Regions from separate parts of the Clostridioides sp. ZZV15-6598 genome, predicted to be linked through region 3. Evidence: riboswitches for the same ligand, from Rfam matches in the RefSeq annotation. Region 3 holds a riboswitch; each other region holds the start of a gene.

Region 1 (4,880 bases), on a different contig from region 3:
AACTTTTATTATATCCTCCCTTGTGGGTATTACCATATGGAATACTTCGTTAATTAGTATTGGATATATTTTTTCAGAGAGTTGGGTAAAAATAATGTCACATTATAATGATTATAAATTTATGGTTCTAATTATACCAATATCTATAATTATTGCTGGTTTTGCTATTAAGTCACATATACATAAAAAACACAATAGAATAAGATTATAAAACTATATATGGACAGCTCTTTCTGTAGAATACAGAAAGAGCTGTTATTAATTTATAAAATTAATTTTAGGCTATATCCTTTTGTGCTAAAATGGTGTTAAGAAATAAAACAAATACTATTTTATATAAAAAGGGGTAAGGATATGGATATAATAGATAACTTAAGGGCACAAGGGGTAGATGAGAAACTTATTGAAGATGTATTGTATTTCAGAAATTATTATGGCTTAGAACAAGATTTGGAATATAGAGTAACAAAATCTAAAACTTATTTTTATGGTAAAGACATATTATCTATGTGTATAACAGCTATTTTAGAAGAAGAAAATATTTTATTGTCAGGGCCAAAGGCAACAGGGAAAAATTTACTTGCTGATAATTTAGGTGAGATATTTAATAGACCTCAGTGGAATACATCATTTCATATAAATACAGATAGTTCAACACTTATAGGTACAGATACATTTATAGACAATGAAGTTAAACTTAGAAGAGGTTCAGTTTATGAGTGTGCTGTTAATGGAGGATTTGGCATATTTGATGAAATTAATATGGCAAAAAATGATGCTATAGTTGTAGTTCATTCAGCCCTAGATTATCGTCGAGTGATTGATGTACCAGGATATGAGAGAGTTAATTTGCACCCAGCAACAAGATTTATTGGAACTATGAATTACGAGTATGCAGGAACAAAGGAACTTAATGAAGCTCTAGTCTCTAGGTTTATGGTAATAGATATTCCTCCTGTAGAAGAGGACAAGTTAATGATGATTTTGAAAAATGAATTTTCAGATGCTGATGAAGAAAAATTAGCACAATTTGCAGGAATATTTTTAGATTTACAATTGAAATCTCAAAATGGTGAAATATCTAGTAAAGCTATTGATTTGAGAGGTCTTATGGCATCTCTTAAAACTATAAGAAGAGGATTAAAGCCAACTCTTGCAATTAATATGGGGCTTACAGGAAAGACTTTTGATATATATGAAAAAGAAATGGTTGGAGATGTAATTAAAACGAGAATACCTAATAAATGGGAGAGTGCAGATATATTTCCAATAAGTCATATTTAATATAGGTGAGATTATGAAATGGATATATGATGATTATGAATTTGAAAATAGAGCAAATAACTTATCTTGGACAATCGCTGGTGATTATAACGAAAGTATAGATATATCAGAAAAAGACTATTCTTCAAAGGAAATAGGTCTATACTTTGCAATAATTGCAGGAGCTAGAAGAAAATATATAGACTGGGATATAGTTAAAAAATACCTCACAAATAGAATACGAAAAGGATATGATAAGGATGTTATATTAGGTCTAATTCAAGTTATATTAAATACAATTGTTGAAGAAAAAGCTATTAAAGATAGACCTGGAATAGAAGATATCAGAAAAAGAGCGTATAAAGATATTGTTTCACGTTTTACCAAGATACACAATAACGATATGATGGACAAGATTAAATATGCATTTGTACTTTATAGCATGGATAAACATCCAGCATTAGACAGTATAACTAGAAGAATAGTAAATGACATAAGGCTTATAGATACAAATCAGGATATTATGGAGATTTTAAAGGCATTAGATGTTATATATTTAACTTATTTTGAATATATATTGAATAGTGAAGAAAGTAATTCTACATATGATGAAAACAATGTAAAAAATGTTGAAGTAAACTTTGATACGTTTGCTGATTTTATGTATGAAGAACTATATAGTGATGAAGATGAAAATATTGTTGAAAGTGACATAGATTCAATCTCTTCATCAATGCTTATAGAGGGAGTAGGAGACTTTGACAATTCTCAAGCTAGCAATTCAGCAGATAGAATTATATATGTTGATGAGGAGACTGTAAATAAAATATACACTAAAATAGAACATTATTATGGGAAAACTTATTTAAGTAAGGGTGAAATTAAAAAACTTGAAACACAAAATTGCAGAAACGTACATGAGGGATGTAGAATTCACTTCACAGATGGTGTTCTTAGAAGTGAATGTAATAACGTTTTTCAGCTAAAATATGTAACAAGACAAAAAGAAAATAATTTAGGTAAATTTAGAGAACATGCTAGGATGTATAGACAACAAATAAAGAGATTAAAAGAAAGCCTTTCTAGAATTTTAGTAGAAGAAAATGCTAAAACCAGAGTATATTCTGATTGTGGCACTATATTAGCAAATAGAGCTTGGAGAGTTGGAAGAAGTAACAATAATAAGATATTTTATAAAGATATAGAAAATGAAAAAGGCAAATATGTTATTGATATATTGTTGGATGCAAGTGGTTCTCAAAGTAGAAACCAAGGAAATGTAGCAATTCAAGCTTACATAATTGCAAATGCTTTGACAGAAGTTGGAATACCAAATAGAGTTATGGGTTTTTCTAGTTTCTTAGATTATACGATACTAAAAAGATTTAAGGATTATGATGACAGTATTAAAAATAGTGAAAATATCTTTGAATACTTCTGTGCTGGTAACAATAGAGACGGTTTAGCTATAAAATCTATATGTAGTGGTTTGATAAATAGAGACGAAGAAAATAAAATTTTAATAATTCTTAGTGATGGAAGACCAAATGATGTAAAGATAGGAAAAAACAGTGAGAGAACTTTAAGAGGTGAAAAAGCTTACAGAGGTATTGTTGGTTTAAGAGACACAGCTAATGAAGTAAGAAAAGCTAGGAAACAAAATGTATTAGTATTAGGAGTATTTACAGGTAAAGAATCAGAACTTGAAGCTGAAAGATTAATATATGGAAATGATTTTATATATTCAAGAGACATAACTAGATTTTCTGATGTAGTTTCAATGTATTTAAAGAAAATAATTAGGAGTTAAACGATTTATAAAAAAGAATTTATATACATAAAAATATAAAAATGAATAAAATTTGTAAAAAATGTAGAAATTTTCACAGAAAAGGTATACAATGATTTATATAGAAAATGAATTAAAAATAAAGTAATATTAAAAATTAAATATATAATATTGTAGGTTCTTTAAGCAAGATTAATAGGGAAGAAGGTTAAATTCCTTTACAGCCCCCGCTACTGTGATGCAGACGAAACTTTTGTTAGCCACTATGATAATATGTTTTTATATTTCATGGGAAGGAAGAGGAGTAGGATGAAGCTAAGTCAGGAGACCTGCCTAAAATATTAAAGTGATTTCTTCGGGGATGGAGAAAGTTTCTTATAATAATTATACAGATATGTTTATTTTATGTGTTTGTATTTAGATTGTCGAAAATTAGAAGCCTAGCCATCGAGTTAGGCTTTTTTATTTTGTTAGAATTAAGGATACATGTATTATTCATATTTTAATTATTAGAAAGGGAGAGAGGGGATACTCAAATGAAACAAAATATCAAATTAGGGGTTATAGCTGCACTTATGTTAATCATTTTAACTCCAGTTACATCAAATGCAATGCATATAATGGAAGGTTACTTACCAGTAAAATGGTCTATAGCATGGGGAGTTATATTTATACCATTTTTCTTAGTGGGATTAAAATCAATAGGTAAAATAGTAAAGCAAGACCCTAAGAAGAAAGTTTTATTAGCTCTATGTGGAGCATTTGTATTTGTATTATCAGCATTAAAAATACCTTCTGTAACAGGAAGTTGTTCACATCCTACTGGAGTAGGTCTTGGAGCAATAATGTTTGGACCAAGTGTAATGTTTGTTCTTGGAACTATAGTTTTAATATTCCAAGCATTATTACTAGCACATGGGGGAATAACTACTTTAGGAGCTAATGCTTTTTCAATGGCTATAATAGGGCCAATTATATCATTTTTAATATTTAAAGTATTAAAGAAAAAAGATGGAAACAATGCTATACCAGTATTTCTTGCAGCAGCAATAGGAGATTTAGCCACATATACAATAACTTCAATACAACTAGCACTGGCTTTCCCAGACCCATCTGGTGGAGTGATGGCTTCAGCAATTAAATTCTTAGGAATTTTCTTTATGACTCAAATACCAATAGCAATAGCAGAAGGTATCCTTACTGTAATTGTATATAATTTAATTACAGAAAATGGAGAAAAAAGCATACTAGAAAATAATGATAAAGGAGTTAAAGCTAATGAGTGCTAAAACAAAAACAAAAACTAACATATTATTACTTTTATTAGTAGTAGCTCTGATTATATTCCCATTACTTGTAAATTCAGGTGCTGAATATGGAGGAGCAGATGGTCAAGCTGAAAGTGAAATTACTAAGATAAATCCAAATTATGAGCCTTGGTTTAGTAGCCCATATGAGCCACCAAGTGGAGAAATAGAGAGTTTATTATTCTCTGCACAAGCAGCTCTAGGTGCAGGTGTAATAGGATACATATTAGGTCTTCAAAAAGGAAAGAGAAGTTAATTATGCTTATAATTGATAAATATGCATATACAAATAGATTAAGTAAAGTAAATCCAAATAAAAAAGTAGCCATAGGAGCAATTTTTCTAATTGCTTCTATGGTAATAAAAAATGTATTTATCTTAAGTGGAATTATGATTTTAATGAGTATTTTAGTTGTTTGCGTAGCAGGGATAGATTTAAAAAATTATTTGAAATTACTTCAAATACCAATGTATTTTTTATTTCTTAGTATAGGTATAACTCTTGTGAATATATCTTTTAA
Region 2 (4,880 bases), on a different contig from region 3:
ATTATTATAGCTAGTGGTATAGATAACACTATAACAAAAAACATAGCCATTAAAGATAAAGAGAAGGTTATTGGTAACCTTCTTAATATCTCTTCTGTGATAGATGTCTTTTTGATATAGGAAAGTCCTAAATCTCCAGTCATAGCTTTTTTAGTCCAATTAACATACTGGACTATAATATTATCATTTAACCCTAATTCTTCTCTAACTCTTTCTATTTCTTCATCTGTAGGAGCAGAAATACCATCCATACTTAAATATTCAACTGCTGGGTCACCAGGTGCTATAACCCCTAATATAAATCCTAGAAAAGTTATTCCTATCAAAATAGGGATAGTCATCAATATCCTTCTAATTAAATATTTAAATGGTGTTTTCACTACTTACTCCACTCCATATTTGCTAATGTAGTTCCATATAATGTAGGTTTGTACCCAGTTATTTTTTTATTATAAGCAATTAAGTTAACGTCTTCAAATAATGGTATAGCTGATGGATGTTCTGCTGATATATCTTGAAGTTCATCATATATTTTACTTCTTTCATCTAAGTCCATTGTTTTTTCTAATTGACCTATTAATTCATCTGCTCTTTCATTTTTATAGCCCAATGAATAAGCTATATTACTTGACCCTGTGCTTCTCATATAACTATCAAATATAGAAAATGGTTCTGCATTTGGAAGACCTTGAGTGTGAAGTGCTATATCATAATTTCCTGTTTTTTGTGCTTCCTTAAAAGCAGCTCCATCAAGTATAGTTATTTTAGAATTTAATCCAACTTCACTTAATACAGATTGTATATACTCTGCTACAGTTTTGTATGGATAACGGTCTACACCATAAGATGGTATTATAAACTCTAACTCTTTTGTTTCCCCTTTTAACTCATTTTTTATGATTTTTTTTGCTTTTTCTGCATCATAAACAGGTTTAATTTCCTTAGCAAAAGGAGAACCTTGGTTCAATATATTCATAGTTGGAGTTCCATATCCTCCATAAAATTTATTTACTATAGTTTCTCTATCCAACAACAAACTTAGTGCTTCTTTTATCTTAACATTATTAAATGGTTCCCTAGTGCCGTTTGTAGATACAAATTGAGTTATTGTTGATGGAGATGTTTTAATCTCAAAATTTTCATCCTTTATTAGCTCACTAGCTAACTCTGGAGTAATAGCCCCTAAATCCATAACACCCATAATTTCCTCTGATTTAAGTGCTGTGTAACGAGTTTGTGCATCTTTAATTACATTTACTCTTACATTTTTAACTTTACTTTTATCTCCATAATAGTCTTGATTTCTCTCTAACGAAACAAATTGTTCTTTTTCTCTTTCTTTTATCTTAAATGGACCAGTTCCTTGTGCATATTTAGTAAAATCTCCTGTTTTTATATCAAAACACTCCGGACTATACATAGCACTTCCAAATCTAGCCATGTTGTATATTAAAGTTGATATTGGTTTACTAAAAGTAAGTTTAACTTCATAGTCAGAAACTTTATCCACACTTTGTAAATTAGGATATGTCTTTTCTATATCAAACGAATAAAAAGGTGAAGCTTTCGTTTTCATATTCATATAACGTTCAAAGTTTTTTACTACTGAATCTGCATTCAAATCTACACCATCATGGAATTTTACACCCTTCTTTATTGTAAATTTCCATTCTTTATAATCATCTGAATTTGACCATTTTTCTGCAAGTTCTGCCTTTGGTTTTCCATCATCACCCAGTCCTATTAGTGGTTCCCAAACATAAAGTATAGAACTTGTGTAGTAAGCATCTTGTTCACCTGGTGCCAAATCCCTAGCTGCTGCTAAGACTACTTCCTTTTCATTATTCATCTTACTAACATCATTATTTTCCTCTGGTTTACTACACCCTGTTATCAATGATAACATCAGCATAACTGCTAAAATTATACTACTCAGCTTCCCTTTTGAAATCTTCCTCATGATACATTTCCCCCTTATTTAGAAATATGAGCATAAAAAAAGTTATAGCAAATAATGCTATAACATCCCATTTTAATATGTATACTTTAACTTCTAAATTCCATATACAAAACAATAAATCTAGTTGCTCCCCCCTAAATTTATTTGCTAATATTTAATGTAGGTATCTGACTTACATTTCATTTTCTCAGCCTTTCCAAATAACATCTGTTGGCTATGTAGAATTTATCCATGCTTACAGTGATGGGTTCGTGTTGGATTTTCACCAGCTTCCCTACTCTTTAAATACGTTTATTCAATTCTTAGTTTAATTGTATGCAATCTTATATAAATTGTCAACTTAAATCAAAATATAGCACTATATGCAAAATTAAAAATTATAAATATATAGTAATTCATCTGATAAAAACACTACTTTTAATTTAGTATTTATATTTACTAGTTGTATATGTTACAAATTAAGTGTCTAATCTTTATTATGGAATATAAATATTTAAATTAAAATTTACAATTATCTATCTATTAAAGTCTATTATAAAAACAGATATTTTTTTTTCATATGGAAGGTAATAAGCTACTTTATCCCCTTTAACTACATTTTTCATAATATGATTGTATATAGTTTCATACTCTCCGCCTTCATCATAAGATTTAGCATACCTAACTATATCATCTTCACAAGTAAATGTCTGTCCAAATTCAAGACTTAATGGCATTAATTCATATTTAAGTTTCTTTTTATCTAATAATGCTTTTAAATTTTTTGAACTATGTCTTTCTACCATATCCATTCTTTTCTTAGATACTGGAATATGAGTTTTGGATTTATCATTAACAATTGCAATTAATCTATTACAGTGTTCATTAAAAAATTCTATATTCTCATATGAAAAAAATGAAATTAATATAGTATCAAATTTTGTATTTATCTCTTCAAAATCCTTGACCATATATCTAATATTGTTTATATTATTGTCTTTTGTTGATTTTTCTAAGTAATTTATAGCATTTTGATTTATATCAATACAAGTTATCTCTTTCAATTCTTTGCTTAAATACATATCTATTAAACCTAATCCACAACCTACATCACAAAAAGTTTGGCTATCTTTGATGTATGGAATTATTTCTTTAGCTAATCTCTTGTGAAAACCAGTATATTCACTTGCATCAACAAAGGATTTTATTGTAGTATCATTCCAATTCATTCTCATATTTAAATTTCCCCACTACCTTTTAAATTTACTTTCTGACCTGTACTGTAAAACATATTGTTTCTCTCATTTCCACTTATTATGCTCATTACTTTATCATGTTCTTTAATTACAAATCCTGATAAATCATTTACTCCATACTTAAATAATATAGGTGCCATTGGAGTTGCTGGACCTACCAATACCACATAAGCATTTTTACTTAATTCTAAATACCAAGGAAAGGTTTTTGTACTTAATGTGTAACAAGATATAACTACAAAGTCCTGTTTAGGTAAGATATATGGTGCTGAAGTCTCTGGATAATCACCATATATATCTTCACTTTCTATTATGGATAAATCACACACAGGTGCAAATAGTTGTTCTAAATAGTGAAAATGACCTATAACCGCTACCTTTTTCCCCCTTATCATATTTTGGTATGAAATAAAAGGGTCATTAATTCTATCTTCTATAAAATTGTTTTCATTTAACTTTATATTATTTTCTTTTGAAACTTTTACAGAATTATAATAAGAATTTATTGCAGCCAATCCGATTCCTGATTCTGTGATATTCCAAGACTTAATACATCCAGCTATTTCATGTAAATATTTCCCTTTAAAAGATTTTACGAACTCTGGAGGACGTCCATCTTCATTATATACAAAACCTATACCACTACCTACACTACTTCTTACTAAAATATTATGTTGCCCAACAGCTATATCTTCAACGATTATATCCTTAGGAATTCCTTCTATTAAGTCATCATAAAGTTCCCACAAAGTCATTTACCTCCTCCTGTACAATACTTTCTATTTCTTTTCTATTTAAGACTTCACCTTTTCTAACCTTGTGCCTAATATCTAGTAAAATATTATCTAAGCTTTCTATGTATTTAATACTTTCTATTTCTTCATCTGTCGTAGATATTACCTTTGAAATTCCGCCATTTTTAATAACTATTCTTTTATTAGCATTTAAAGCTAATATAGGGTCATGTGTTGAAATCAAAATTATTTTTTCCTTTTTAGATAATAGTCTTAGAGCTTCCTTTCTATCTATACCTGCATTTTCAATTTCATCAATTAAAACTATCGGTGAAGAACTCATATATGCAGTATCAGATATCATAAGGGCCCTTGATTGACCTCCCGATAATTGAGTTATTTTTGTGGTTAATTCAAATTTTTCTCCAGCTAGTTTATTAGCACAATAAAAGCATTTTTTTACTATGTCATCTTGATTTTTACAGAAACGACTTTTAGAGTGCATTTGTAAAAACTCTTCTACAGTTAAATCCATTACAAAATTCATATTTTGAGAAAGTTGGGCTACTAATTTTCCATCCATAACAAAACGAGTTTCATCACTTGGAATACTTTCATTTATTAATATTTGTCTGTTCGTAGGAGTGTCTCTCTGCGCTAAACATTCAATATCCTCTAACAGTCTACTTTTTCCTGAACCTGTAGGTCCAACAATACTTATAATTTCTCCAGCCTTTATTTTTAGCGAAATATCTTCTTTTTCTTTTAGCTTATTGTGCCCACCATTAATAGTAATGGTTTCTATATTTAAGCTCTCTTCATCTTGGTCAAATTCTTTTAAAAACTCCACCAGTTTAATGTATAATTCTTTTTTCTCTATACCAAAAGTTATATAAAATTCCTCATCTAAAGATTCTATTAGATTATTAAAAGTAATTGAATCATCTATAT
Region 3 (4,880 bases):
AAACTTTTTTATCCAATTTTAAAGCCTCTTTTATAATGTCTATATTTCTTTTGTTTGTTTCTCCTACGCTAAATCCTGTGTCTATTATAATCTTAGAATTATTTAAATTTCTAATAGCCAAATCGAAACTTTCATCACTTATTGACTCAAATGGCTTTTCTGTAAACAACTTTATCCCCATAGTCCTACCAATTTCATAATCAATATCATTTTCATGTATTATACCAGAATATATACCTATGCCTCTCTTAGTAAAAGCTCTGTAGATTGGTGTTGCTTTGCCACCTCCACCAATTATAAAAACTTCATTTTTTGATTTATTGCTAATTTCTACTGCACCTAATAAACTGTTAAAATTTTTATCATCTAGTTCATAAAGTGAATTTATCATATTTTCATCTACCATATCTTCTGGCTGACCATACGCTATAACTTTGTTATTTTTCACAAGAGCAACCTTATCACAACTTTTTAGTGCTATATCTATTTCATGTAATGAAAGTATTACTGATATTGATTTTTCCTTACTTAATTTTTTTAATATGTTCATAAGTTCCAATCTATGCTTTATATCTAAATGAGTTGTAGGTTCATCTAATATTATTATTTCTGGCTCTTGAACTAATGCTCTTGCAACCAACACCTTTTGTTTTTCACCATCACTAAGTTCATCAAAATATCTTTTTTTTAAATGAAGAGCATTTACAGATTCTAATGAATCATCTACCATCATTAAATCTTTTTTAGATAGATTCCCAAAAAATCCTGTATAAGGATATCTTCCCATATTAACTATATCTTGTACAGTCATTAAATCTCCTAATAATCTATTTGTAAGTACCAAGGCCATCTTTTTAGATAATGTTTTTCTGGAGATATGATTTATATCTGCATCATTTAAATATATTTCACCTTTTATTGGTGTTATAAGTTTAGATAGAGACCTTAATATAGTAGTTTTTCCAGCACCATTACTTCCCAAAAGACATAATATTTCTCCATTTTTAACCTCTATGTTTATGTCACTTACAACCACTTTTTTATCATATCCAACACTTAAATTATTAGTTCTTAACATGTCTAAGCCCTATCCTTCCTTTTCATCAATAACATTATTACAATTGGAGCACCTAATAATGAAGTTATTGCACTTATTGGTAATTCTATTGGTGATAAAATTACTCTGGATACTAAATCACAAAGAGCTGTAACTATGCTTCCTAAAAGAATTACTACTGGTATCAATACTCTATTGTCTGATGTTTTAAATATCAATTTTGAGATTTGTGGTACTGCAAGACCAATAAATCCTATAGGACCTGCAAATGCTGATACTATTGCCGCTAGTATACTTGATATAAATACTACCAAAAATCTAAAAAATTTTATATTTACACCAATACTCTTTGCATATTCTTCTCCTAGTAAAAAAGCATTTAGAGGTTTTATTATGAATATAGTCATCAAAAGACCTAATATCCCAACTATCATAAGTATTTCTACTTTTTCCCATGTAAATCCAGAAAAACTACCCATAGACCACATCGTAAATTCCTTCAATTTTTCATTATTTGCAAATGATTGTAATATATTTGTAATTCCACTACATACATATCCAGTCATAATTCCTATCACCAAAAGCGTTGTTATATTTTTTACTTTGCTAGCAAATAGGATAACTATAGACATTACAATTAAAGCTCCTACAAATGCTGCTATAAATATACTCATTGAATTTATACTTTCAAACCCTAATGTATACCCACCTAAAATCATAAGTGCTACTGATAAAGTGGCACCTGAAGACACACCTAATATATATGGTTCAACTATTGGGTTTTTGAAAAATATCTGTAGTAGAATACCAGATACTGCTAAACATGCACCTCCTACCATAGTTGCAAGGACTCTGGGAATCCTTATATTATAAATTATTTTATAGTGTTCTGTACTATCTATTCCTCTTAATACAACATCTATTATTTCTTTAAATTCGATTTTTACAGAACCAAATGCTACACATATCAAAAAAGTAAGTATTATACCTACAATTAAGATTACAAATATAGTAGTATTTTTAATTCTGTTTTTATTGATAAAGTCCATCTATCTACTCCTCTTAATAAAAACTACATTCACTCAAATTTATAAAGTTTACTTGTTAATTTAATCTTATCTATTATTTATCATAATTTATATAGTGCTTAATCTTTTCACCAGTAGTACCTGGGTGAAACATTTCAACTAAATCCACTATTAATTCATCTGTCTTATCCACTGATTGATAATAATCTGGAGCAAACACCCATAAATTACCCTTTTTGACAACATCTAAATCAGCTAACACTGGTGCACTAGATTTTATAGACTCTAAATTTGGTGCATAATCTGAACTTGATGAATATACAAATATATCTGCATCTTTTGCCACTTCGTGTAATTGCTCAATACTTACTCGCCCTTCATTTGAATCTATTGAGGCACAAGCATTTATTCCACCTGCCATGTTTATCATATTATCTACATATGAATTTTTAGGTGCTATATAAGCATTACCTTCATATACAGATGCCCATACAACTTTAGGTTTGCTTTTATTTTTTATTTTTTTACTAACCTCTTCTATTTTTTGTACTGTTTTATCTAATTCACTAGTAGCTATATCCTCTTTATCATAGAATGCAGCGATTAAGCTTGTCCATTCCATTCTTCCAAATGGATTTTGCTCTTTATATTCATTATCTACAACATAGTTAAGTCCCAATTCTTTTAATTTATCTATAAATTTTGTATCCGCTTCTGATAAACCACTACTCACTATAGTCAAGTCAGGATTTAAGTCTACTATTTTTTCATAATCTGGTGCTAAATTTGAACCAACATAATGTATCTTACCATCTTTCATTAAATTTTTAATTTCTTTGATAGTCCAATATTGTTCTTCTGTTGTTACTGCTTTTATACTATCTAACTCACCTATTGTCCTTAAAGAGCAAGCTTGTGTTGTAGATGCTATCAATACATTATCTACAGGTGTTCTAACTATATTTGCATTTTTATATTTTTCAGGTATTTTTATCTTTTTAGGAATTAAAATTAGTTCTCTATTATCTCCATCAATAACCTTTTTAATTCCATCTTCTAAAGTCTCAACACTAAATCCACTTGCATATTTTAATTCTAATTTTTTCCCATTACTAACTTGTTCATTAGTTTTGTCTTTTTTGCTACAACCTACAATACCTCCCGCCAAAAAAATTACCATTACAACTAAAAAAAACTGCTTTAAAACATTTGATTTGAATTTCATCTCTTTCACTCCATTATTTTATTTTTTATGAGTGGCTACATATATCTAAAAAACATTTTACTAAAATTAAATTTTTTAATATAGCTTTTTAGTAAAATAAAAAACTTCTCCAAAATTAGCAAGGAGAAGCTTCTATATCAATTTTATAAAAAATGAATTGATATCTCATTTTATTATAAACTACAATCTCCACCCTAAATTGTATTTATGTAATACTGGGCAGGTCTCCTGACTCACGGCCTGTCCTCCATCAACCTTCCCAAAATTACTATGAATCTCAGTGGATTTGATTTTGTATCCGTATACAGTAGCGGGGGCTGTAGTGAATTTACATCACTTTCCCTATTAAACTAAAATAGTACCCTAGTATTATTTACATTTAATTTTTCATTAAGATAATTGTAGTTTATTGTTAATTACTTTGCAAGGTTGATTTAATATATCCACTCAAAAAGAGTGCTTAAAATGACTATAAAAATCAATTTAAAACACTCTTTATCTCGTTAATTTATATTTAATTCATCCATTAAATTTTTAATTTTACATACTTGATTTTCATCTGGTTTTATAAATGGAGCAGTTACATAATCACTTATTTCTAATCCTCTAATATTCATAGCTTTCTTCATTGCTGGTATAAATGGATTTGTTATTAAATAAAAATCCATTGCTTTATTAATATATTTTTGAATTTCAATAACTTTATCCATATCCTTATTATTATAAGCTTCAGCCCATTTAGAACAAACTTCTGGAATTAGATTTGATAATCCTCCTATACATCCTGCTCCTCCAGACATTAAGTTATGTATAAAATTTTCATCATATCCACTATATATCTTAAAATTTGGGAACTCTGTTTTCATAGTATTTATTAAATCTCTAGTATGTCCCATTAAAGTTACTGTATCTTTATATCCAACTATGTTTTTATGCTTTCTTGCAAGTTTTAATGTAAGTTCTGGACTTAAATCATAACCAGTTCTATCTGGATAATTATATAGGTATATTTCAGCATCTGTGTTTTCAGCTATCTTACTGTAAAACAGTTCAATACTATCATCATCAAGTGAGAAATAATAAGGACTTATTATCATAACTCCATCTGCTCCACTAGTATGTGCATAATTTGAAAGTTCTATAGACTCATCTGCACACATACGACTTGCACCTATAAACACTTTAACCCTCTTATCAACATGATTAATCACTAAATCTATAAGTTCTTTTTGCATATCCATAGACATATTAAAGAACTCTCCAGTACTTCCCATTATAACTAAACCATCTACTCCCCCATCTATAAGGTAGTCATATACTTTTTTGTTTCCTTCTCTATCTAAATTTCCGTCTTCATCAAATATTGTAACAACTGGTGTCAAAAATTCTGCTTTCATAATTTAAACTCCTAAAATTTATTTTGATATGTTCATTTAATATGTTTATAGTCTATGTTTTAAGATTATATATAATAAAACATTTACTTAACATAATTTTTCAATATTCCAATACTTTCAATCTCACATTCAATTACATCTCCACTATTCATATATCGAGGAGGAGAAAAGCC

What was found. A riboswitch is a leader RNA that binds a small molecule or an ion and turns the genes downstream of it on or off. The one in region 3 is predicted to bind cobalamin.
Region 1: it holds a riboswitch for cobalamin, as region 3 does, so the genes downstream of both, KGF50_RS15485 (energy-coupling factor ABC transporter permease) here and KGF50_RS09540 (ABC transporter substrate-binding protein) in region 3, are expected to answer to the same signal.
Region 2: it holds a riboswitch for cobalamin, as region 3 does, so the genes downstream of both, KGF50_RS09200 (ABC transporter substrate-binding protein) here and KGF50_RS09540 (ABC transporter substrate-binding protein) in region 3, are expected to answer to the same signal.

What each region holds. Positions count from the first base shown of each region.
Region 1 covers NZ_JAGWCS010000094.1:10,071-14,950, reverse strand. The annotation lists gene KGF50_RS15500 (DedA family protein) at 1-211, shown strand, start outside; gene KGF50_RS15495 (AAA family ATPase) at 355-1,284, shown strand; gene KGF50_RS15490 (nitric oxide reductase activation-like protein) at 1,298-3,073, shown strand; cobalamin riboswitch at 3,211-3,404, shown strand; gene KGF50_RS15485 (energy-coupling factor ABC transporter permease) at 3,589-4,341, shown strand; gene KGF50_RS15480 (energy-coupling factor ABC transporter substrate-binding protein) at 4,331-4,615, shown strand; gene cbiQ (cobalt ECF transporter T component CbiQ) at 4,618-4,880, shown strand, end outside.
Region 2 covers NZ_JAGWCS010000036.1:19,219-24,098, forward strand. The annotation lists gene KGF50_RS22545 (ABC transporter permease) at 1-380, opposite strand, end outside; gene KGF50_RS09200 (ABC transporter substrate-binding protein) at 380-1,960, opposite strand; cobalamin riboswitch at 2,101-2,268, opposite strand; gene KGF50_RS09205 (methyltransferase) at 2,476-3,174, opposite strand; gene KGF50_RS09210 (Rossmann-like domain-containing protein) at 3,177-3,950, opposite strand; gene KGF50_RS09215 (ATP-binding cassette domain-containing protein) at 3,928-4,880, opposite strand, start outside.
Region 3 covers NZ_JAGWCS010000038.1:2,482-7,361, forward strand. The annotation lists gene KGF50_RS09530 (ABC transporter ATP-binding protein) at 1-1,078, opposite strand, end outside; gene KGF50_RS09535 (iron ABC transporter permease) at 1,081-2,106, opposite strand; gene KGF50_RS09540 (ABC transporter substrate-binding protein) at 2,180-3,310, opposite strand; cobalamin riboswitch at 3,511-3,691, opposite strand; gene KGF50_RS09545 (dihydrodipicolinate synthase family protein) at 3,814-4,707, opposite strand; gene KGF50_RS09550 (fumarylacetoacetate hydrolase family protein) at 4,791-4,880, opposite strand, start outside.